Regions from separate parts of the Saxibacter everestensis genome, predicted to be linked through region 3. Evidence: predicted binding sites of a transcription regulator. Region 3 holds the regulator's gene; each other region holds the start of a gene.

Region 1 (7,696 bases), 810 kb from region 3:
AGACCGCGAACTCTGTGTCAACCCTGGCGGCAGGACGCGGACGTCAGGCAGGACCGCGCGCGTATTCGCGCGCGGTCTCGCCTGAAGCTCGCGGTCTGCGCCCGTGCGGGTGCGGGGCCCGCCTTGGTTCCGGCTAGGTGGGCCGCCGGGAAGTGATCGCCTGTCCGAGCCGCGAATCGATGCCGAACACCTTTTCCAGCGGGGCGAACGACAGCAGGCAGATGACCAGCGGCAGGAAATGGATTTCCAGGGTGAGGAAGGTGAACAGGTGGAATCCGCAGAAGAACAGCACCGCGACGGCCAGCCACCGCTTGCGCAGGAACAACAGGATCGGTGAACCGAATTCCGCGATCAGCATCAGCCATTGGCCGAATCGCGGGAACCATGGAAATGTCAGCAGCCACTGGGCGAAGTCGGTGCCGCGGCGGGCAAATGCCCAGCCGATCACGACCTTGTTGGCCCAGCCCCAGCCGCCGTAGCGCATTTTTGCCCAGGCGGAGAGGAAGTAGCACAGCACGACGCCGACATGGACGGCGCGCAGCGTGAAGCCGGCGGCCTCGCTCAATGTCCGGTCGCCCCACTTGGCCTGGCCGGCCAGCGGGAGCACCAGCAGTGTGACGAAGAAGGCGTACTGGTCGTGGTCGACCTTGGTGAAGCTGTACCCGATGGTCGCCCAGTCCACGAATGCGAGCAGCGCGACCGTTCCGGCGATCCGGGGCAGCCTGCCGCTGGCGGCGATCAGCGCACTGACCACGAGCACGATGTGCAGCACCGTCACATAAGGCACATTCGGCGCCGGCAGGTGAAGCACCTGGCGCAGAATGATCGGCTGATACAGATCGGCCGGGACATTGGCAAGGGCGGGTGGATCGTTCAGGATGAAAAACGTGTTCGCAATCAGGAACAGGTAAATGAAGGTGCGAAAGATCGCAATCCGTTCCAGCGGGACCAGGGGAGCGGCCCATCGCCGGAACGCGGAGCGGGTATCGGGTTGTGTGCCGGTGGCCGCGACTCTGTCCTGTGCAGTCATCCCAGATTCTCCGGATCGATGACTGTCCACTCTGCCAAGGTGACATCCTGAGGCGCCTGCTCGACGCCGTTGATCAGCGGAGTGTGCTTCTGCATCAGGGTGACCTGGACGTAGTCCGGCTCATCCGGCATCTTGCGGGCATGCGCCACGGCAAGCGCCTGCAGCAGCGATGGATCGTCGATGAAGCGCTGCAGCTGCCCTTCGATCTCCGCTCGCCCGATGCCGATGCCGTTGACACCGAAGGGAACCCGGACCTGACGGCCGTCGTCCAGGGTGGCGACAGCATAGGCTGACCGGATCATGCCGTTAAGGTTAGCGCCGGTGGCATATTGTTTCTGGGGCCCGATCGGCCACCAGGGGTCATGTAGGACAGCGGTACCCAGCACAGTCAAAGCGAACAAGAGTCCGAAGCTGATCAGCCGCCAGACAAGCCCAGAGCGGGACAGGAAGCGAGTTTCGGCCATGGCTACCATTTTTACATGGCTCGGTGGCCAGGGCCGTATTCGGCGGGTCGGTGGGCCGCGAAGCCAGCCAGGCTGATTAGGCTGACGTTTGAGATGCTGAACAAATTTGCCCGCGCACTGTTCACCCGCCTGCTGACGCCTGTGGCCAGGTTCCTGCTGCGTATCGGGCTGGGGCCCGATGCCGTCACTGTGATCGGCACGGTCGGGGTATGTCTTGGCGCCCTGGTGTTCTATCCACTTGGCCAGCTCTTCTGGGGCACCGTTGTCATCACTGTCTTCGTGTTCGGAGACATGTTGGACGGAATCATGGCCCGGCTGCAGGGACGAAAGTCGACCTGGGGAGCGTTTCTGGACTCCAGCCTCGACCGGTTCGGCGACTCAGCGGTGTTCACCGGTCTGGCGGCGTGGTACTTCCTGGACGGCGATCATCACCTCACCGCGATGCTGTCGATGGCGTGCCTCGTGATGGGAAGCATCGTCTCCTATGTGCGAGCTCGGGCGGAAGGACTCGGCGTCCAGGCCGCCGGTGGAATCGCCGAACGGGCAGACCGGCTGCTGCTGACCCTCGTGGTGACTGGCCTGGTTGGACTCGGGCTGCCGCGGATGGTGCTTACAGTTGTTCTCGGCGTGTTGGCCGTCCTGTGTCTGGTCACCATCTGTCAGCGGATCGTGGCGGTGCGTCGTCAGCTTCTCGTTGCGACGGAGCAACCGGAGATTGCACCCGATGCCGATGCCGACCCGCTGCACGAATGGACCCCGGACCCGGACGGCGTGCCGGCGCGGGAGGCTGCGCGGGTTTTGCTGGTGAACCAGCACGACGAGGTGCTGTTGATTCACGGCTATGACACTGACGATTCGGCACACCACTGGTGGTTCACCGTGGGTGGCGGGCTGGAACCGCACGAAACGCCCGCCGAGGGTGCGGCGCGTGAAGTCGCCGAGGAAACCGGATTGCGACTGGACCCGGCCGAGCTCGTGGGGCCGGTATGCCGGCGCAGCGCGGAGTTCAGGTTCATCAGCAAGACAGTGCGCCAGCGCGAGGAGTTTTTTCTTGCACGGGTTGACGGCGACTATGATTTCAGTGCTGAAGGCTGGACGGATATCGAACGCCGGACGCTCGGAGAATTTCGCTGGTGGTCGCTTCCGGCAATCGCCGCATCGGAGGAAACTATCTATCCCTCCGAACTCTGCGCGATTCTCGAACCGCTGCTCGCCGGCGGCTGGGACGGGAATACCAGGCACATCAACTAGAAGCTAGAGGAGACGGGCGGACAATGTCGGGCCACTCAAAATGGGCAACAACCAAGCATAAGAAGGCGGCCATCGATGCCAAACGCGCCAAGCTTTTCGCCAAACTGATCAAGAACGTCGAGGTGGCGGCCCGGGTCGGCGGCGGCGATATTAGCGGCAACCCGACGCTGTACGACGCGATTCAGAAGGCCAAGAAGTCGTCTGTCCCGAACGACAATATTGACCGTGCGGTCAAGCGCGGGTCCGGCGAGGATGGCGGTGGCGCCGACTATCAGACCATCATGTACGAAGGCTACGGCCCGCAAGGAGTGGCGCTGTTGATCGAGTGCCTTACCGACAACCGCAACCGCGCGGCCTCCGACGTTCGCCTAGCTGTCACTCGCAACGGCGGCAACATGGCCGATCCGGGATCGGTGGCATACAACTTCAGCCGCAAGGGAGTCGTCGTGGTGCCGAAGGACGGCACCTCCGAGGACGAGGTCCTGGAGGCCACGTTGGAGGCCGGAGCAGAGGAAGTCAATGACGACGGCGCCCAGTTCGAAGTGCTCAGCGAGGCCACCGACCTGGTCGCCGTGCGCACGGCGTTGCAGGATGCCGGCATCGACTACGACTCGGCCGAGGCATCGTTCGTGCCATCCGTCGAGGTGCCGCTGGACGCCGATGGCGCCGCCAAGGTCTTTCGGCTGATCGACGCGCTCGAGGACAGCGATGACGTGCAGAACGTCTACACCAACGCCGACATCTCCGACGAGGTCCTCGCCGCACTGGAAGACGACGAGTAGCCGGCGGCGATGCGGGTACTCGGCGTCGATCCCGGCCTGACCCGATGCGGACTCGGCGTGATCGACTCACTGCCAAGCCGGCGCGCAACCATGGTTGCGGTCGGTGTGCTCCGCACGGACAAGAATTCGTCCGTGGACGTTCGGCTCGGTGAACTGGCCGAGCAGTTCGACCAGTGGCTTGACGACTATCGTCCGGATGTCGTCGCAGTAGAGCGCGTCTTCGCTCGGCACGATGTCTCCACCATCATGGGCACGGCACAGGCGTCCGGCCTCGCCATCGGCCTGGCCGCACGACGCGGTATCCCGGTTGGTATGCACACGCCGAGCGAGATGAAGGCGGCGATCACCGGTTCGGGGCGCGCCGACAAGGCGCAGGTAACCGCGATGGTCACCCGGATTCTCAAGCTGGACGCCCCACCGAAGCCGGCCGACGCTGCGGACGCGCTCGCCCTGGCGATCTGCCACTTGTGGCGGGGCGCGGCGGTCGGATCGTCGACGCCTGGAGCGGCGAAGGATCTGCCCGACCGGCTCGGGCTCCGACGGGAAGGCTCCGGGCTGACCCGCGCACAGCAGCAGTGGGCGCAGGCGCTGAAACAGACGCGCAAATAGCCGCCACACCGCGCATCGGTGCCGCCACGCCATCGGTGCCGGCCGCGGGTCGGTACCGGAAATGTCGGAGTCCCGCGCTAGGGTATTAGTACAAGTGTTCGTTCGGAAAGCCTGCCGACAGCGCTGACGGATCTAAGTAGGGATGGGATTGCGCGCGTGATTGCTTCTGTGACCGGAGTAGTAGCAAGCCTGCGGCTGGACGCCGCGGTGATTTCGGTGAACGGCATCGGAATGCTGGTTTACGCCGCGCCGGGAACCCTGGCCGAGCTGCGGCTGGGCAGCGAGGCGACACTGTCGACCTCCCTTGTGGTCCGTGAGGACTCACTTACCCTTTACGGCTTTTCCGACGACGATGCTCGGGACGTGTTCGAGACGTTGCAGACGATATCTGGCGTCGGGCCCCGGCTCGCCCTGGCGATGCTCGCCGTGCACGCCCCGGACGGGCTGCGCAGAGCGGTGATCGACGGCAACCTCACTGAACTGATGAAGGTACCCGGCGTCGGCAAGAAGGGTGCGCAGCGAATTGTGCTCGAACTCGGGGACAAACTTGGTATTCCGCGTGGCATCGGTCTGCCCGGAGTTCAGACGGCGATGCCGAGCGCCAAGGAGGAGCAGATAATCGATGCGCTGATCGGCCTCGGCTGGAATCAGAAACAGGCGGCAGAGGCCACCAAGACGGTCGTGGACGGTGCCGGCGAGGAGTCCGTCGCCGTGCTGCTCAAGGAAGCGCTCAAGGAACTTGGCCGCCGCTGATGGAAACTGACGGATCATTCGAAGTCAGCCTCGGGGGCTCCGAGTTGACCGGTGCCGAATCGCAACGGCTCACCTCGGTCAACGCGGATTCCGTGGAGCGGGCAGCCGAAGCTGCGCTCCGTCCGAAGGGCCTGGGGGAGTTCGTCGGCCAGGCGAGCGTCTGCGACCAGCTGTCTCTCGTGCTCGAGGCGGCGCAAGGCCGTGGCCGGGTCCCGGACCACGTCCTGTTATCGGGTCCGCCCGGGCTGGGCAAGACGACGCTTGCAATGATCATTGCAAGCGAACTGGGTTCGCCGTTGCGTTTGACCTCGGGTCCGGCCGTGCAGCATGCGGGCGACCTGGCCGCAATTCTCTCCTCGCTCGAAGAGGGCGAGGTGCTTTTCGTCGACGAAATCCACCGGATGGCCCGCGCAGCCGAGGAGATGCTGTACGTCGCGATGGAAGACTTCAGGGTCGATGTGGTCGTCGGAAAAGGGCCGGGAGCTACCGCGATTCCGTTGGAGATCCCGGCATTCACCCTGGTTGGAGCCACCACGCGCTCCGGCCTGCTGCCGGCGCCGTTGCGCGACAGGTTCGGCTTCACCGGACATCTTGACTTCTACAGTTCGGATGACCTGGTTCATGTGCTGCATCGCTCCGCGAAACTGTTGGGTATCGAGGCCACGGCTCGAGGCACCGAAGAAATTGCCACCCGATCCCGCGGAACACCCCGTATCGCCAATCGCCTGCTGCGACGGGTTCGTGACTGGGCCCAGGTGCGCGGCGAGGGCATCGTCGACCAGAAAGCAGCCAAGGCCGCCCTCGCTGTGTACGAGGTGGATATGCGTGGCCTGGACCGCCTGGACCGCGGAGTTCTGGAGATTCTGTGCACCCGTTTCGGCGGGGGACCGGTAGGTTTGAACACCCTGGCGGTCTCCGTCGGCGAAGAGCCGGAAACCGTGGAGACTGTGGCGGAGCCGTTTCTGGTCCGCGAGGGCTTCATTTCCCGCACTCCGCGCGGCCGGATCGCGACGGCGGCCGCCTGGAAGCACCTCGGGCTGAATCCGGAGCGCGGGGACAACCCGCTGCCACTGTGATCGGCTGTCCGTCCCGCGGTTATTCCTTGACTTCACTCTCAGCGAAGTACCAGTTCGCCGTGAAAGTATGCATCTGAGGCCGGGCTCACTTAGACTCGGTCGGTGACGTTGTGTGCGAACCGACGTTAAATCAGACATTCGCGGCGTAGAGAACGCCGCACATCGAAAGGCTGTGAAGTCCCACCGTGGAAATTCTACTTGTCGTCGTTCTGGGCGGTCTGCTCATCTTCATGATGTACAACTCCCGCCGCAAGCAGAAGGCGCAGCAGCAGGAAATGGCCACCAAGCTAGGTCCGGGCGCCGAAGTCATGACCACGTTCGGCGTTTTCGGCACCGTCATTTCGGTGAATGAAGAGACAAACGAAGTCTTACTCGAATCCGGTCCAAGCACCACCCTTCGCATTCACAAGCAGGCGATCGGCAAGATCACCGAGGCTGCCTCGGTCCACTCGACACATGACGACGCGGCAGTGGACGAAATCGATGTCCAGGTTCCGAACGACGCTTCGGGCCTGAGCGAAACCGAACCGGAGTTCGGCAAGCGTGCGGACACGACTAATGGTGTCGACGCCAGGGATAACGCTGTTCAGGACGATGTCGACGTCCGTGACGACCTGGTTGTCGAAGGCGACGTCGTTGAAAGCGATGACGCTGCCAAGACGAACCGTCCGGTGGACGGTACCGTCGAGTCGCCTCGCAACGCCGATTCGGCTCGCGACGCTGACTCGGACTCAAACGACAAGAAGTAGCGTCCTGCCGGCCGCAGGGCCGGACCAGACCAGGCGACGAGCGGGCAGTGCTGCTGCCTACTGAACGAGAAGAGATTGTTCGTTGGCATCATCAACTTCCGGCACACGCCCGGGCCGGAGCTTTATCGGGCTCGCGGTCATCACCCTGGTGCTGGCTGCCGTTCTGACCGGTGGCGTGATCTGGGGAAAAGCGAGTGCGTCGCCTAAGCTTGCCCTCGATCTGGAGGGCGGCACCTCGATCGTGCTGGCGCCGCAGCTTTCCGGCGGCCAGGAGATCACCAAGGAGCAGCTCGACCAGGCGGTGGCGATTATTCGCCAGCGCGTGGACTCGACCGGGGTCTCGGAGTCGGAGGTCACGACGCAGGGTGGCCGCAACATCGTGGTCAACATTCCCGGGAATCCGGACGAACAGACCCGGCAGCTGATTCGGTCTTCGGCCCAGCTTCGCTTCCGGCCGGTACTTGTCCAGGGCGCGCCGGGACCGGCAGGGGCCACCGAGCCCGCCGAGTCGGAAAAAATTCCCGAAGACGTTCAAAAGCAGATCGACGAACTGAATAAGGGCAAGACGCAGGAACCGAAGCAGGACGAGAAGTCCGACGCCCCGTCGGGCGGTGGCAACGCGACGCCGGATGCCGGTGGCAACGCCACACCGGATGCCGGTGGCAACGCAACCTCGGACTCCAAAGACGAGCCCAAGCCAAGCGAGCCCGCACCGGAAGACGGCGGGATCAACGTTCCCGTGCCGGAGGACACGCCAAAGACGAAGCCGAGTAACGGCTCGGACATGGCCTGGATCACCGATTCCATCGCCGCTAAGTACTACGCGCTTGACTGCACGAAGGAAGAGAACCGCACCGGCGGTTCGCTCGACGCCGCGGACACCGCGCTCGTCGCCTGCTCGCAGGACGGCTCGGCCAAGTACATCCTGGGGCCGGTGGAGATCGAAGGCCAGCACATCAAGGATGCGAGCCAGGGATACAAG
Region 2 (7,696 bases), 640 kb from region 3:
GAGCGCTTCAAGGATCGCTACAAGGGATTCGGCAAGAAGGGCTAATTCGGCTCGCACAATTGCGGCTTAGCTCGTATATATCAGTGAAGGGACCCACCAGTTGGTGGGTCCCTTCACTGATTTGTATGTGCAGGGGCGACCTCGCCGGCTATTGCCGCGGGGGCGGCCAGTCCGCCCCCTCAGACACAACCAGTCCCGCTATTGCCGCTGGACGTTGACGTCCTCCGACGGCGACAGCCGGGCCGCTGCGTGGTAGACGGAGTCGACCGACGACGCATTGGAAATGTGCCCCGCGATGGCATGTGTGACGAAGGCCTTGGCGCGCTCGACGGCCGTGCGCACGTCCGAGCCCAACGCAAGCTCGGAGGTGATCGCAGCAGCCAGTGAGCAGCCCGCTCCGTTGACCATCAAGTCGCCAAGCTTCGGCGAGGTGAACACAGTGAACTCCTCGCCGTCATAAAGCACATCGACGGCCTGGTTGCCGGCCAACCGGGCTCCGCCTTTGACCATGACAGCCTTGGCGCCGCGCGAGTGCAACTCACGGGCCACATCACGCATCTCGTTGACCGTGTCGATGCTTTCTGCGCCGACCAGGGCGGCGGCTTCCTGCAGGTTCGGCGTCACAACCGAGGCCTGAGGCAGCAGTTCGTCAAGGAATGCCTGCTTCAGGTCGACCATCATTCCCTGGCCCTTGCAAACCAGAACGGGGTCGAGGACATATCTCACGCCCTCCGCCCGATGCAGCGCGGCAGCAAGCAGGGTCACAGTTTCTGTACTGCCGAGCATGCCCGACTTCACGCCGTCGAACGCGTGCAGGGCGAAGGCGCTCGTCAGCTGCTTCTCGATGACGGCGCTGTCAACGAAATCAATGTCGTGGTGGAGTTCGTTGGCCGGGTCGTATGTCACGATCGATGTCAGAGCCGTGGTGCCAAAAATTCCGTGTTCTTCGAAGACCTTGAGGTCAGCCTGGATGCCCGCACCACCTGAGGTGTCCGAGCCGGCGACTGTCAGAGCGCGCTTAACCAAGGTGTGCCGTCCTTTCTAGAGATAACTTCCCTAATTATCGCGCCTCAGGGAATCGTGCGCGGACGGTGGGGGTTGCACGAATGAGACCGTTGTCGCACATGGTTGACTGGACGGGCAAGACAAACGATGAGCTAGGAGAATTACGTGTCACACGTTCCACACATTCGGTTGAACAACGGCGTGGAAATGCCGCAGCTCGGATTCGGGGTATGGCAGGTCGGCAACGATGACGCGAACGATGCGGTGGCCAAAGCTCTTGAAGTTGGATATCGCGCCATTGACACCGCTGCCGTATACGGCAACGAAGAAGGGACCGGAAAAGCGATTGCCGATTCCGGGATTGATCGTGACGAGCTCTTCATCACGACGAAGCTGTGGAACGACGATCAGGGTGCAGATACCACTTTGCCTGCGTTCGATGCCAGCCTGGAACGGCTGGGGCTCGACTACGTCGACCTCTACCTGATCCACTGGCCGAAGCCGAAGCTGAACCGGTACGTCGAAACTTGGAAGGTCCTGGAAGACATCGCGGCCAGCGGCAGGGCCAAGGCTATCGGGGTCTCGAACTTCCATGCTCAGCATCTCACCAGGCTGCTGGCTGAAACCGACATCGTGCCGGTGGTCAACCAGATCGAACTTCATCCGAACCTGACCCAGCGCGAACTTAAGCAGTTCAACGAGTCACGGGGAATCGCCACCGAGGCCTGGAGTCCGCTGGCTTCCGGCGCACTGCTGGGTGATCCGTTCCTGACGCAGCTTGCGGAGAAATACGGAAAGTCACCGGCCCAGGTGATCATTCGCTGGCACCTGCAGGACGAGAATATCGTGATCCCGAAGTCGGTCACCCCGAGTCGGATCAAGGAGAACTTCGAGGTCTTCGACTTCGAACTCGCCGACGCCGATGTCCAGGCGATCACGGCCCTGCACAATGGAGCCCGCACCGGCTCGAACCCGGACGAACTCTAGAAACAGTCGGGTATTGCGCCTGACGTGCTTCGACGCGTGGTGTCAGCTGGCTCCCGGATAGCCATGCTGGCGCCACGCTTCGTATATGGCAATCGATGCCGAATTGGCGAGATTGAGCGAACGGCGGCTCGGCAGCATCGGGATCCGTACCCGCTCGGTCACCTGTTCGGCGCACTGCACCTCGTCCGGAAGTCCGACCGACTCGGGACCGAAGAGAAAGACGTCCCCTGGTTGGTAGGAGACATTCGCGAACGACGTCGTCGCCGAGGTGCTGAAAGCGAAGACCCGGCGGCCCGGACCTAGGGCGAGCCACAGCGCTTCGATATCCGGATGCACTGTGACGTGCGCCAGGTCATGATAGTCAAGGCCGGCACGTCGTAGCTTGGCGTCGTCAAGCGAAAAGCCGAGCGGTTCGACCAGGTGCAGGTCGATGCCGGTCACGGCGGCGAGGCGGATGGCATTGCCGGTATTGCCGGGGATCTCTGGGGTGTGGAAAACAACGGTAAACATCGTCTCTGAGTCTAGGCGCTGACGACACAGCCGATTTCGGCAGCGTTAGGGGCTGGACAATTGGGCGCTCGGAAGCCACCGTTAGGTGCATGGCAAATGCAACCCCTCCCTCCTCAGCCGTCCCACAGGACGGCACATCCCCAACGTCGGGCGATAAACCCGAACTCAAGCGGGTTATGGGCCCGAAGCTCCTTCTGTTGTTCATCGTCGGAGACATCCTCGGCACCGGAGTTTATGCGCTTACCGGAAAGGTCGCGTCCGAAGTGGGCGGTGCCGTTTGGCTACCATTCCTGTGCGCGTTCATCGTCGCGATCCTGACCGCATTCAGCTATCTCGAGCTGGTGACCAAGTACCCGCAGGCCGCCGGTGCCGCCCTGTACACCCATAAGGCATTCGGTCTGCACTTCCTGACCTTTATGGTGACCTTTACGGTGATGTGTTCGGGCCTGACGTCGGCCAGCAGCGCATCAAAGGCGTTCGCCGCCAACTTCGTCAACGCATTCGATATTGGTTGGAGCGTCGATGGCGGCGGCGTGCTGGCCGTAGCCCTGTGCTTCATTCTGTTGGTAGCGCTGGTGAACTACCGTGGCGTCGGGGAAAGCGTTAAGGCAAATGTGGTTCTGACCCTCGTCGAGCTCTCCGGTTTGTTGATCATTATCTTTATCGGCCTGGTCGCGCTTGGCCAAGGCAAAGGCGAGCCGGGACGTCTGCTTGAATTCGCCGTGCCGGAAGGCGAAAGCCCCTTCATGGCGGTGACTGCGGCGACCGCTTTGGCGTTCTTCGCTATGGTCGGTTTTGAGGATTCGGTCAATATGGCGGAAGAGACCAAGAATCCATCGAAGATTTTTCCGAAGATGATGCTGCTCGGATTGTCGATCACGGGCGTGATCTACATCCTGGTGTCGATTTCGTCGGTAGCCCTGGTTGCACCCGCAGAGCTGGGGGAGGGCGACGCCCCGCTGCTCAAGGTGGTTGCCGCAGGTGCGCCGGCGTTCCCGATCATCATCTTCGCGTTCATCACAATGTTCGCGGTGGCCAACTCCGCGCTGATCAACATGCTGATGGCGTCCCGGCTACTCTACGGAATGGCAAAGCAGGGAGTGCTTCCCTATAAGCTCAGCGCCGTGCATCGCAGCCGACGCACACCCTGGGTTGCCATCGTCGTGACGACGGCGCTGGCTGTCGGCCTGATCGCGTTCAGCGATCTGGAGGCGCTCGGCGGAACGACCTCGCTGCTGCTGCTCGCCGTCTTCTCCATTGTCAATATCACGGTGCTTGTGCTGCGCAAGGACCCGGTTGACCACGACCATTTCAGGACACCGACGATTATCCCGATTCTCGGCTTCATCTTCTGTGCGTACCTGGTCACGCCGCTTTCCGGCCGGGCCGCCGCGGACTACAAGGTGGCAGGCGTCCTGCTCGCTGTCGGGCTGGTGCTCTGGCTGTTCACCTGGATGTGGCGGGTGGCTTCACACCGGAAGGGCACCGAATCGCCATCCGCGCGATTCGAACCTAAGTAGATTCAAACCTGAATAGTTCGCTGATCGGCCGGGGGATGTTCCCCCGGCCGATCCGCTGTCCTGGCCGATGGCTCCTCGGCTTGCCTGCTGTCCCGGCCGATGGCACGGCTTGGCTGGGCGGCGCCTCGGCCGCCGGCTGACCTCTCCTCGCTCACTTGCCACCTTCGAACATGTGTTCGATAATTAAAGGGTGTCCATCTCAGTCGCGGAACTCAGCAGGCAGTTTGGGCTGTCGACCGCCACGGGGCCGCTGGCAGCAGAAAAGACGCTGCCGGTCAATCAGACTCTGGCGCCTCTGCTGGGTTCTTCGGGCCTGCGGCGCGGAAGTTCACTGAGCGTCACCGGTACGGGGTCGTTGTCCCTGGCCATCGCCCTTGCAGCTCAAGCCTCGAGTGAGGGCTACTGGTGCACCGTACTGGGACTGCCCGGCCTGGGGCTGGGTGCAGTTTCCGACCTGGGCGTCGATCTCGAGCGGCTGGTCTGCGTGCCGGACCCAGGACAGGACTGGCTGCGGGTGCTCTCAATTCTGGTCGAATCCGTTGACCTGCTCATTGTCCGGCCGCCGGGCGTTCCACCACCGGCCCAGCTGAACAGGCTCTCGGCGAAGCTGAGGGAACGAGAGGCAGTGCTGATCGCGATGAGCAGCTGGCCGGGCAGCGATACCCGGTTGAACGTTGTGGATCAGACCTGGCATGGCCTCGAGAACGGCCATGGCCGACTATCTCGGCGGAATCTTCGGGTCCGCGCGGAGGGCAGAGGTGGCGCCAGGGATTCGATTGCTTCCGTCTGGCTGCCGAACCGCGGTGGTGGGATAAGTGCGGCGGTTGCGGTGGACTCTGACAGCGTCGGCACAGCCACAGCCACAGCTGGCATGACGGGCGTCGGCACAGTCACAGTCAGCACAACCACAGTCGCAGCCAGCACAGTCGCAGCCGGCACAGTCAGCGCAGCCACAGTCGCTGCATCGAAAAGAACCTCGCGCCGCCACCCCCGGATACTGCCATGACTGAGCCCCGGGTCATCGTTCTGCTCTGTCCCGATTGGCCTGTTGTGGCGGCGGCGGTCGAGGCCAATATTTCAGCGCATCGGCCGGTTGCTGTCATTTCCGGAAACGAAGTCGTGGCTTGCTCCGCAACTGCCCGCAGCGCGGGGGTGGCACGCGGGCAACGCCGTCGACTGGCCCAGCTTCGCGCGCCTGACCTGGTGATTCTCGACCCGGACGACGATCGGGACGCCCGGCTTTTCGATCCGGTCATTACTGCCAGCGAGCACATTGTCGCCCAGGTGCAACCCATCCATCCCGGGATTCTGGCAGTCGGCGTCGAGAGTCCCCGGCAGTATTTCGGCTCGGAGCTGGCGGCAACGGAGAAACTGCTCACCCACCTCACCGACAGCACTGGTTACGAAATAATGGTCGGAATCGCCGACACGATATTCGCTGGCACCATCGCCGCCGCGAGATCGGCCAGGGTTCAGGCCGGCGGCACTGCGGACTTCCTGGCACCGCTGCCGATCGACGAGCTGATCCGTCCGGAGGTGCCTGCCTGGACCAACCGCTACGAGCTTGTCGATCTGTTGCAGCGGCTTGGCCTGCGCACACTTGGCGCCTTTGCTGCGCTGTCCAGCACCGAGGTGGCTAACCGTTTCGGTCCCGATGCGATGCTGGCTCATCGGCAGGCCGGCGGTCTGCCAGGTTTACCCATGGCAGGCAGGCGACCGGAGACTCCGCTCGTGGTCGAGAGACTTCTTGACCCGCCCGCGGACCGAATCGATAGCGCCGCGTTCGCTGCGATTTCCCTTGCCGAGGAGTTCCTGCAGCTGGTGCATGCCCGGGGGCTGGTCTGCTCACAGATCCGGGTAGAGGCACGCACGGATGGCGGCCAGTCCACTGTAAGGGTGTGGCGTCACGATGTGTCTCTGACCGCCCGGGACATTGCCGATCGCACTCGCTGGCAGCTGGACGGCTGGCTGAGTTCCTTCAGCCGGAACAGAAAGCGCGGCGGTTCTCGCAGTGGCCCTGACGCCGGTCCTGGCGGTGGCGCCGGCAGCGGTCCCGGTCCTGGCGCCGCAGCTGATGCCACTGACGAAGCCGACCGGGACGAAGCCGGCTCCGCCATCGTGTTGCTTCGGCTTGAGGCGGAAGAAGTCAGCACGCCTGGTTCCTGGCAGCACACCGTTTTCGACGATAAACGCGAGAACGATGAAAAGGTCCGCCGTACTATCAGCCGGGTGCAGGGACTTATCGGTGCCGGTAAGGTCCTCAGCGGATCCCTGCAGGGAGGCCGCGATGCCACCCAGGAGAACCTGTGGACACCTTGGCAACAGCCCGCGGCGAGCCTGCTGCCCCGGAAAGCTCCCTGGCCTGGCCGCCTGCCGAGCCCGCACCCGGTCCGGCTCATGCACGAGGAAGTCAGGGTGCTGGATCCCCGGGGCCGTTCGGTGACGGTCGGCATTGCCGAAGGCCTGAGTGACCGTCCCGCGGTTTTACTGCGCCTCGATGACAAGGACCGGCCGTTCTCACTGCCGGTGGTTTCCTGGTCTGGGGCATGGCCGCTGGAAACCCAGTGGTGGGATCCGGACGCTGCGCGCCGTCGTGCCCGGCTGCAATTCATTGTGCAGACCGGCGAGGCTTTCCTGCTGACCTGCGAGTCCGGCCGGTGGTGGATCGAGGGCTGTTATGAGTAGCCGCGTCATGTCCAGAGAACGGAACCGCGATGGAGTTCAATAATCCACGCGTCCCGTGGTCGGAACTTGCCCGGAAACTCGGCGATAAACCGGGCCGAAGCACTGAAGCCCGCCGCACCGACGCCCGAAGCACCGAAACTCGGCACACCGAAACCGGCCGCCCCGACACACCAGCCCAACGAGCGGTCGACGGTGCCGACGGCAATGACGCACCGGCCTGGTCACGGCAGCGTGAACCCTATCCGGAGCGGGTGCGGCGATCCACGCCTGCTGCTACCCGCGGGCGAACAGGACGAGTGGCTTACGCCGAGTTGCACGCCCATTCGAACTTCAGCTTCCTGGATGGCGCTTCCCACCCGGAACAGCTGGTCGAGGAGGCGGCAAGACTCGACCTCGAAGCCGTCGCGCTCACCGATCACGATGGGTTCTACGGTGTGGTGCGTTTTGCCCAGGCGGCCCGGACACTTGGCATGCCAACGGTTATCGGTTCAGAGCTCAGCCTCGGGTTACCCGCGCGGCCGCAGGGAGAAAAAGATCCACCGGGGCAGCACCTTCTGGTCCTGGCCCGCGGCATCGAGGGATATCGTCTGCTGTCCAGCGCCATCAGCAAGGCTCAGCTGGCGGGCGGCGAAAAAGGTCGTCCGGTCTATCACATCGAAGATCTGGCCGCCTCGGCCAATGATCAATGGATGGTACTGACCGGTTGTCGTAAGGGGACGCTGCATCGAGCGCTTGCCGAGGGTAATGGCGACGCCGAACTACGCAAGCTGATTGATCTGTTCGGTCACGAGAATGTCGCCGTGGAACTCACCCACCATGGCTTCCCGGATGACGACGAACGCCTCGACCGGCTGGCGGCGCTTGCCCGGGCGGCACATCTGCCGGTGGTCGCCACGAATGCTGTGCACTATGCGACCAGAAAACAGGCTCCGCTTGCCTCCGCGCTGGCGGCGGTGCGGGCCCGGGGGAGCCTGGATGACCTTGCCGGA
Region 3 (7,696 bases):
TGTCGATACTGCCCGATACCTCGGCGGCCTCCACGCTTCCGAGCAGCACCTTCTCCAGGACATCGGGCAATTTGGACAGCGCCAGGCCAGCCGGAACATCCGCCTCGTGCAGTCCGCGACGCCACTGTGAGGAATCGATCTGGCCACCGTCACGGACCAGGAGCAACACTTCGTTCCGTCCGGAAAGCTTCGAGAGGCTGGCAGCCTGTTCGCGGGCCAGCTCTAGATCTGGTTCGGCAACCACCACGGCATTGAAGTCACCCACCGGCACAACATGACCGTGGATCTTCGCCAACACGCAGGCCGCTGCCAACTGGTCAGCCTTTGCGAACGGCGTGAGGACGACGACCCGGTTGTCGCGCGCGACTCGCCCATTTTCAGCGACGCCAGGATCGGTCTCGCCGCTCACAGCGCGCCCTTCGTGCTGGGAATGCCGGTGACGCGCGGATCCGGTTCGACTGCCATCCGCAATGCGCGGGCCAACGCCTTGAACTGGGCCTCCACGATGTGGTGGGGATCGCGGCCGGCCAGCAGGCGAAGGTGAACCGCAATACCCGCATGCAGCGCAAGTGACTCGACGACGTGCCGAGTCAGTGAGCCGGTGAAGTGACCGCCGATCAGGTGGTACTGCTGGCCTTCGGGCTCTCCGGTGTGAACGACGTAGGGACGCCCGGAGACGTCTACCACAGCTTGGGCGAGAGCCTCGTCCAACGGAACGGTTGCATCGCCAAATCGACGGATTCCGGCCTTGTCGCCGAGCGCATCCTTCAGCGCGTCGCCGAGCACGATCGCGGTGTCCTCCACCGTGTGGTGCGCGTCAATATCGGTGTCGCCGTGTGACTTGACCGTCAGGTCGATCAACGAGTGCTTCGACAAGGCAGTCAGCATGTGGTCGTAGAACGGCACCGAGGTCGAGATGTCGGAAACACCTGTTCCGTCCAGGTTGACGCTGACGGAGACAGTGGACTCGCTGGTGACCCTTTCGCGGGTCGCCCGTCGGACGCTGACTGTGGTGTTGGCACTCACTGCGGTGTTTCTCCTAGGATTTCGCCCAGCGCATCGAGGAAAGCGCTGGTCTCGGCTTCGGTGCCGGCATTGACGCGGAGATGCCCCGGGATGCCGACATCGCGGATAAGGATTCCGCGATCGAGCAGACGCTGCCATACCGTGTGTGCGTCGGACAGCCCCCCGAACAAGACGAAGTTCGAGTCGGAGGGAAACGGGCGAACGCCGAACCGCGGAAGCGTCTGCACAATTCTATCCCGCTGCGCCTTCAGGGCTTCCACGTTGCCAAGCAGCTCGTCGGAGTGATCCAGCGCCGCACCGGCGGCCGCCTGAGTGAGAGCCGAAAGGTGGTACGGCAGCCGGACCAGCCGGATGGCATCAGTCACCGCGGGATCGGCGGCAAGATAGCCTACGCGCGCCCCGGCGAGCGAGAACGCCTTACTCATGGTGCGCGAGACTATGAGCCGCTCGCGGCCCGGCAACAGCGTCAAAGCCGATCGGGTTCCGCTACGAGAGAACTCCGCATAGGCCTCATCGACAATCACGATTCCCGGAGCGACATCGTAAATGGCTTCGATCGTGGCGAGATCCAGCGCGGTGCCCGAGGGGTTGTTCGGCGTGCACAGGAAGACAACATCAGGCTGAAGTTCGGTAACCGCCCTGACGGCGTCCTCCCGATCGACCTGGAAATCGGCATCGCGATCGACGGCCATCCATCGTGTTGAGATGCCCTGGCTGATGATCGGATGCATCGAGTAGCTGGGAACAAAGCCCAATGCGGTTCGGTCGTGTCCACCGAATGCCTGCACGATCTGCTGAAGCACTTCATTGGACCCGTTCGCGGCCCAGATATTGTCCGCGGTCAGTCTGTGCTCGTCATCCAACCCCGCATTGAGGTACTTCGCCAGCTTCTCCCGAAGCGCGGTGAACTCGCGGTCGGGGTACCGATTGAGCGTGCGCACCTGGGCGGCAACGGCTTCAACGATGGCCAGGGCGACCGATTCCGGAACTGCATAGGAGTTCTCGTTCACATTCAGGCGGACATTGACATCCAGCTGGGGGGCGCCGTACGGCTGGCGGCCACGCAGGTCGTCTCGAAGCGGAAGATCGTTAAGGGATGCTCTAGTCACCCCTAAAGTTTACTGGTACTCCGGAATCGCCAGACGCTGGCCGGTCCGCACCACGGTGCCGTCCAACTGGTTCAGTTCGACGATTTTGGTAATCGTGTCGCGCGGGTCGGAGTTCGGGGCCGCTTCGCTTGCAATCCCCCACAGCGTCTGACCGTCCTGCACTGTGACGTACTCAACCACCTCTGCGGTGGAAGAATTTGCCTGAGCCTCGGCATGAAACAGCATCCCCGAGACAACGCTGAACGTGGCAGAGAGCGCAAGCACTGCGCCAATCAGAACGAGCGCCGCCAGCACGGACATGACCAGGCGACCGCGGCGATTTAGTCGAACACCGGCGAATCCGGTTGCTGCAATCGTTGAACTCATCTGTCCAATCTCCTTTGTGCGTCGTATCGAGCTGCCAGTCGAACCATCCAGCGGTCGAACGTCTGTTCGATAGAAGGTATGTACTATTAGTACCACCCGATTCGAACACTTGTCCACAGTTATTCGAAAATTCCTCGAACAAACGTTTGAATCCCGGCGTCCGTTTGACTAGGCTGGGACTACACCGGCTGGCTGCCGCGGTTGTACGTTTCTTAGCTGACCTCTTACTTGGTCTTCTACTAGGCACAGCCTTACAGCCAGCACTGACAGTCACTCCGGTTCCGCGCTATGGCGGTCCCCGCAGCTTGGGGAAACGGGCCGGTTGACTGGCAGGCCGGACGCAGATACGAGCCAGCAGCACCGACAGATGAGGATCTCCCGTGACGGACTCAGAGAAGCCAAGCCGAAGGATCGGCCGCCCCCGCAACGACGAGATCGACTCCGATATCGCTGACGCCAGAGCCCGTACCGAAAGCATGCACGGCCTCAGCGAAGCCTCGGTGCACGAACTGCAGGACGTGCCGAACTTCCGCCGGCTCACCGCGCGTCAGCAGTTGGTCCTCGAGACCATCCGGCATTCGGTGGCCGTCCGCGGCTATCCGCCAAGCATGCGCGAGATCGGCAAGGCGGTCGGCCTGGCCAGCCTCTCCAGCGTTGCGCACCAGCTGAGCCAGCTCGAACGACTGGGGTTCCTGCGCCGGGACCCCAAACGTCCGCGCGCCATCGAGGTGATGAACGCCAGCGACTTCGAGGTGCCTGTCTCGGCGGAAACATCGGCCAACACGACAATGGTGCCGGTGGTCGGCCGAATTGCCGCCGGCGGTCCGATCCTCGCGGAACAAGCCGTTGACGATGTCTTCGCCCTACCCCGCCAGCTCGTCGGCAACGGCGAGTTGTTCCTGCTCAAGGTGGTCGGCGATTCGATGATCGATGCCGCTATCTGCGACGGTGACTGGGTGGTCGTCCGGCAGCAGCCGACGGCGGAGAACGGTGAGATCGTCGCCGCCATGCTGGACGGCGATGCGACCGTGAAGACGCTGAAGCGGGACGGCAAGCACATCTGGTTGTTGCCGCATAACCCATCGTTCGAGCCGATTAACGGCGATGAGGCGACGGTTATGGGCCGTGTCGTAGCGGTACTGCGCAGCGTATAGTCAGCACGGTTTTAGCCCGCGCGAGCCGCACTGACTGGGGCGTTGCCTATTCGGGCCGACTGTTCGGGCTGGTTGATCTCGGCCCACACCGCATCTAGAGACAGGCCGAGGACGTCAGCGATCGCAGCGATAGTTGGGAAGGCAGGGGTCGCCACCCTGCCCGTCTCGATCTTCCGGAGGGTCTCCGGTGAAACGCGTGCGTCGAGCGCGGTCTCGAGCATCGAGCGCTCTCCCCTGGTTCGACGCAACAGGGCACCAAGGCGCTCTCCGCGCTCGACCTCTGCTGGAGTGAGCGGCAACCTGACCATGGATCCAATTCTAATACCGGGATAGTATGACCGGTATAGTTATTGGCTGCATGAGAAGGATTCCGCATGATCGAGATACTGAACGCCACCGAACTGGCACAGGCAAAGGCCACTGGCGCCCTGGTCGCCGACATTCTGCAGTCACTGAAGAACCGCACCACGATCGGCACGAACCTCCTGGACATCGACCGCTGGGCCGCGGCCATGATCGTCGAGGCCGGAGCGCAGTCCTGCTATGTCGACTACGCGCCATCCTTCGGACGCGGGCCGTTCGGCCACTACATCTGCACGGCCGTCAACGACGCCGTGCTCCACGGACTGCCACACGACTACACGCTTGCCGACGGCGACCTGCTGACACTGGACCTCGCCGTCTCCAAGGGCGACGTCGCTGCGGACTCCGCCATCAGCTTCGTCGTGGGCGAATCGAAGCCGCCGGAGAGCGTCGCGATGATCAGCGCCACCGAACGCGCACTGAGCGCAGGGATAGCCGCTGCCGGACCCGGGGCCCGGATCGGCGATATCTCCCATGCCATCGGCTCGGTGCTCAGCGAAGCGGGGTACCCGATCAACACCGAGTTCGGAGGTCATGGCATCGGATCAACGATGCACCAGGACCCGCACGTGGCGAACACCGGAAGACCCGGCCGCGGGTACAAGCTGCGCCCTGGGCTGCTGCTCGCACTGGAGCCATGGGTCATGGCGGACACCGCCGAACTCGTCACCGATGCCGACGGGTGGACGCTCCGAAGTGCGACCGGCTGTCGCACAGCCCACAGTGAACACACGATCGCCATCACCCAAGACGGAGCCGAAATCCTCACCTTGCCGAGACGGACGCAGCCGTGAGCTATCCGGGCGCGTCGAGCCGTGTGAGCGCTCCACGCACTATTTCCGGATCTGTGGTCGCCCAGAGCTGAGGCAGTGAGGCCCGGAGGAAGCCGCCATACCTCGCGGTCGCCAGCCGGGAGTCCAGGATCGCCACCACGCCACGATCGGTGCTGGTCCGAATCAGTCGACCGGCTCCCTGGGCCAGCCGGATCGCGGCATGGGTCGCGGCAACTGTCATGAAGCCGTTCGCGCCACGGGAGGCGGCTGCCTCGGTGCGCGCCGAGGACAGCGGGTCGTCGGGGCGGGGAAATGGAATGCGGTCGATGATGACGAGTCGGCAACTATCGCCGGGCACGTCGACGCCCTGCCACAGCGAGAGCGTGCCGAATAGGCAGGCGGACCGGCTCGCGGCGAACCGGCGGACCAGTGTGGGTGTCGCATCCTCCCCCTGGCACATGATCGGCACCTCGACGCGGGTACGCATTTCGGCCGCTGCCGCCTCCGCGGCACGGCGGGAGGAGAACAACCCAAGCGCTCCGCCTCCGGAGGCGTTGATCAGCTCTGCTATCTCACTCAGGACGTCCTCGTTCATCCCACTGCGGCCGGGCGGCGCCAGGTGTTTGGCGACATAGAGAATGCCCTGCCGTGGATAGTCGAACGGCGAGCCGACGTCCAGACCCTGCCATGCCGGGGCGCCATCGCCCAGCAAACCGAGCGAACCAGCCACAGCGTCAAACGTCCCGCCCAATGTCAGAGTCGCCGAGGTCGCGACAACAGTCCGCTCGGCGAAAAGACCGGCCCGCATCTTGGCCGCGACCGACAGCGGGGCGATATGTAATGAGACGGTCTCCTGGTCCCGGAAGGTGGAGCGTTCCACCCAGACCACATCGTATTCGGTGCGCTCCAGCACTCGCTCACCTAGTTCGAAGACTTCCTGAAGCCTCGCCCTGGTGACCTGCCGCCCGGCGTTCGCCGTCTCCTTCGACTCCCCCGAGGTGTCGGCCAGTGCCGCCCTGGCGGCATCACGCACCGCGGTGACCGCCATACCAAGTTCGTCGGGCAGGCCGCGGCGGAGCAGCCCGGCAGGGCTCTCCGCCAGGGCCTCGGTGAGCTGCTCGGCGGCCCGGTCGAGCTGACCGGCCGATGCCGCAGTGTTCTTGCGCACGGATGACGCTGCGGTGCCCACCATCGCACTGGTCAGGCGGCCGGCAAGCGCAGAGGTGACCCGGTCCATCAGCTCGTGCGCTTCATCGATGATCACGCTGTCATGTTCGGGCAGAATGTTGGGCTCACCGAACGAATCGATGGCCAGAAGCGCATGATTTGTCACGACGACGTCGGCGTCCGCCGCCAGCGCCCGGGAACGTTCACTGAAGCAGGCGTCGGCGACCGGGCACTTGGCTGCTCCAAGGCAGTCGAACGCGTTCACCGAAACCTGCGACCAGGCTCTTTCGCTGACACCGGGAACCAATTCGTCCCTGTCTCCGGTCTCGGTTTCGGCGGCCCATTCGCGCAGCCGTTTCACTTCTTCGCCGAGCTTGCTGGAGCCTGCGGCACCAGCTGCCGGCGGTACATGCGGGCTGATGTCGGCGCCGAGGTCGAACAGCATCCCGGCGGAATCATCCGGGTATCCGCCGTCGAGCTTGTGCTGGCACAGGTAGTTTCGGCGACCCTTGACCAGAGCGATGTTCGGTGGCCGGGAGACCTTGCCTTTCAATGCCTTCACCAGGCGAGGAAGATCCCGGGCCACGATCTGGGACTGCAGGGCAAGCGTTGCGGTCGAAATCACCACTGGCGTGCTGGTGGCCAGGGCATGTTCGATGGCGGGCACCAGATAGGCAAGGGATTTTCCGGTGCCGGTGCCGGCCTGGACCAGCAGGTGCTTGCCGCTGCGCAGTGCGTCGGCGACTGCATCGGCCATTTGCTCCTGGCCGGGACGGCGGGTGCCGTTGACGGCTTCAACCGCAACGCTGAGCATGTCCGCGACGGGGTCGTCCTTGGTGGCCGCCTGGGAGCGCTTCGCATTCAACGATTCGCCGTCACTGTTTCCCACTGGAGAAACTCTAGTCGACTTGAGAGCGGCCGGTTACACCGCGAAGTCGACGAGGTCGCCGGCCAGGTCGGAACGGACCTTCGCGTGCACCCGGGTGCCCTCGGCCACGTGCGACAGCTCGAGAATGTCACCGTGGTCGTGAATCCGGGAGACCAGGTCGCCTCGTGAGAACGGCAGCAACACATCGATGTCGACATTGGGCTGTGGCAAGAGCCCCGCGATGACTTCACGCAGTTCCTCAAGACCGTGTCCGGTGCGGGCCGACACGACGACCGCGTGCTTCTCGCGCTGACGCAGCCGTTCGACGACGAACGGATCGGCGATATCGGCCTTGTTCAGCGCGACGATCTCCGGGATCTCGCTCGTGTCGACGTCAGCCAGCACATCCCGGACAGCGGCGAGCTGTCCTTCCGGGTCAGGGTGCGACACGTCGACGACATGCAACAGAACGTCTGCCTCCGCCGCTTCCTCAAGCGTGGAACGAAACGCCTCAACCAACTGGTGCGGCAGGTGCCGGACGAAACCGACTGTGTCCGTGAACGTGTAGCTCCTGCCCTCCGGGGTGAGAGCATGGCGAACCGTCGGGTCGAGGGTCGCGAACAGCGCATTTTCAACCAGAACCCCGGCGCCGGTCAGGTAGTTGAGCAGCGAGGATTTACCGGCATTCGTATAACCGACGATGGCGACAGACGGAATCGCGTTGCGATGCCTGGACGAGCGCATCGTCTCCCGGGCCGGCTTCATACCCGAGATTTCCCGGCGCAGTTTCGCCATTCTGGTCCGAATCCGGCGGCGATCCAGCTCGATCTTCGTCTCACCGGGTCCGCGCGACCCGATCCCGGCACCCCC

Evidence for each region. Region 3 encodes LexA, which represses DNA repair genes until DNA is damaged. Its sites were predicted from a motif close to TCGAACANNTGTTCGA; they were not measured.
Region 1: a site for LexA is predicted at 4,223-4,238, ahead of ruvA (Holliday junction branch migration protein RuvA). Genes of this name have one in related genera too.
Region 2: a site for LexA is predicted at 4,187-4,202, ahead of imuA' (DnaE2-dependent mutagenesis accessory factor ImuA'). Genes of this name have one in related genera too.

The regions. Positions count from the first base shown of each region.
Region 1 covers NZ_CP090958.1:1,841,335-1,849,030, reverse strand. The annotation lists gene LWF01_RS08865 (HTTM domain-containing protein) at 134-1,030, opposite strand; gene LWF01_RS08860 (hypothetical protein) at 1,027-1,494, opposite strand; partial or broken gene pgsA (phosphatidylinositol phosphate synthase) at 1,588-2,187, shown strand; gene LWF01_RS08850 (NUDIX hydrolase) at 2,164-2,745, shown strand; gene LWF01_RS08845 (YebC/PmpR family DNA-binding transcriptional regulator) at 2,769-3,527, shown strand; gene ruvC (crossover junction endodeoxyribonuclease RuvC) at 3,537-4,136, shown strand; gene ruvA (Holliday junction branch migration protein RuvA) at 4,293-4,889, shown strand; gene ruvB (Holliday junction branch migration DNA helicase RuvB) at 4,889-5,965, shown strand; gene yajC (preprotein translocase subunit YajC) at 6,151-6,714, shown strand; gene secD (protein translocase subunit SecD) at 6,797-7,696, shown strand, end outside.
Region 2 covers NZ_CP090958.1:1,669,953-1,677,648, reverse strand. The annotation lists gene LWF01_RS08065 (type B 50S ribosomal protein L31) at 1-45, shown strand, start outside; gene thiD (bifunctional hydroxymethylpyrimidine kinase/phosphomethylpyrimidine kinase) at 199-1,026, opposite strand; gene LWF01_RS08055 (aldo/keto reductase) at 1,171-1,992, shown strand; gene LWF01_RS08050 (tRNA (cytidine(34)-2'-O)-methyltransferase) at 2,035-2,502, opposite strand; gene LWF01_RS08045 (APC family permease) at 2,592-4,022, shown strand; gene imuA' (DnaE2-dependent mutagenesis accessory factor ImuA') at 4,213-5,028, shown strand; gene LWF01_RS08035 (DNA polymerase Y family protein) at 5,025-6,707, shown strand; gene LWF01_RS08030 (error-prone DNA polymerase) at 6,737-7,696, shown strand, end outside.
Region 3 covers NZ_CP090958.1:1,028,630-1,036,325, reverse strand. The annotation lists gene LWF01_RS05080 (hypothetical protein) at 1-409, opposite strand, end outside; gene hisB (imidazoleglycerol-phosphate dehydratase HisB) at 406-1,026, opposite strand; gene LWF01_RS05070 (histidinol-phosphate transaminase) at 1,023-2,135, opposite strand; gene LWF01_RS05065 (LysM peptidoglycan-binding domain-containing protein) at 2,145-2,501, opposite strand; gene lexA (transcriptional repressor LexA) at 2,978-3,655, shown strand; gene LWF01_RS05055 (helix-turn-helix domain-containing protein) at 3,667-3,963, opposite strand; gene map (type I methionyl aminopeptidase) at 4,030-4,812, shown strand; gene LWF01_RS05045 (ATP-dependent DNA helicase) at 4,814-6,772, opposite strand; gene hflX (GTPase HflX) at 6,881-7,696, opposite strand, start outside.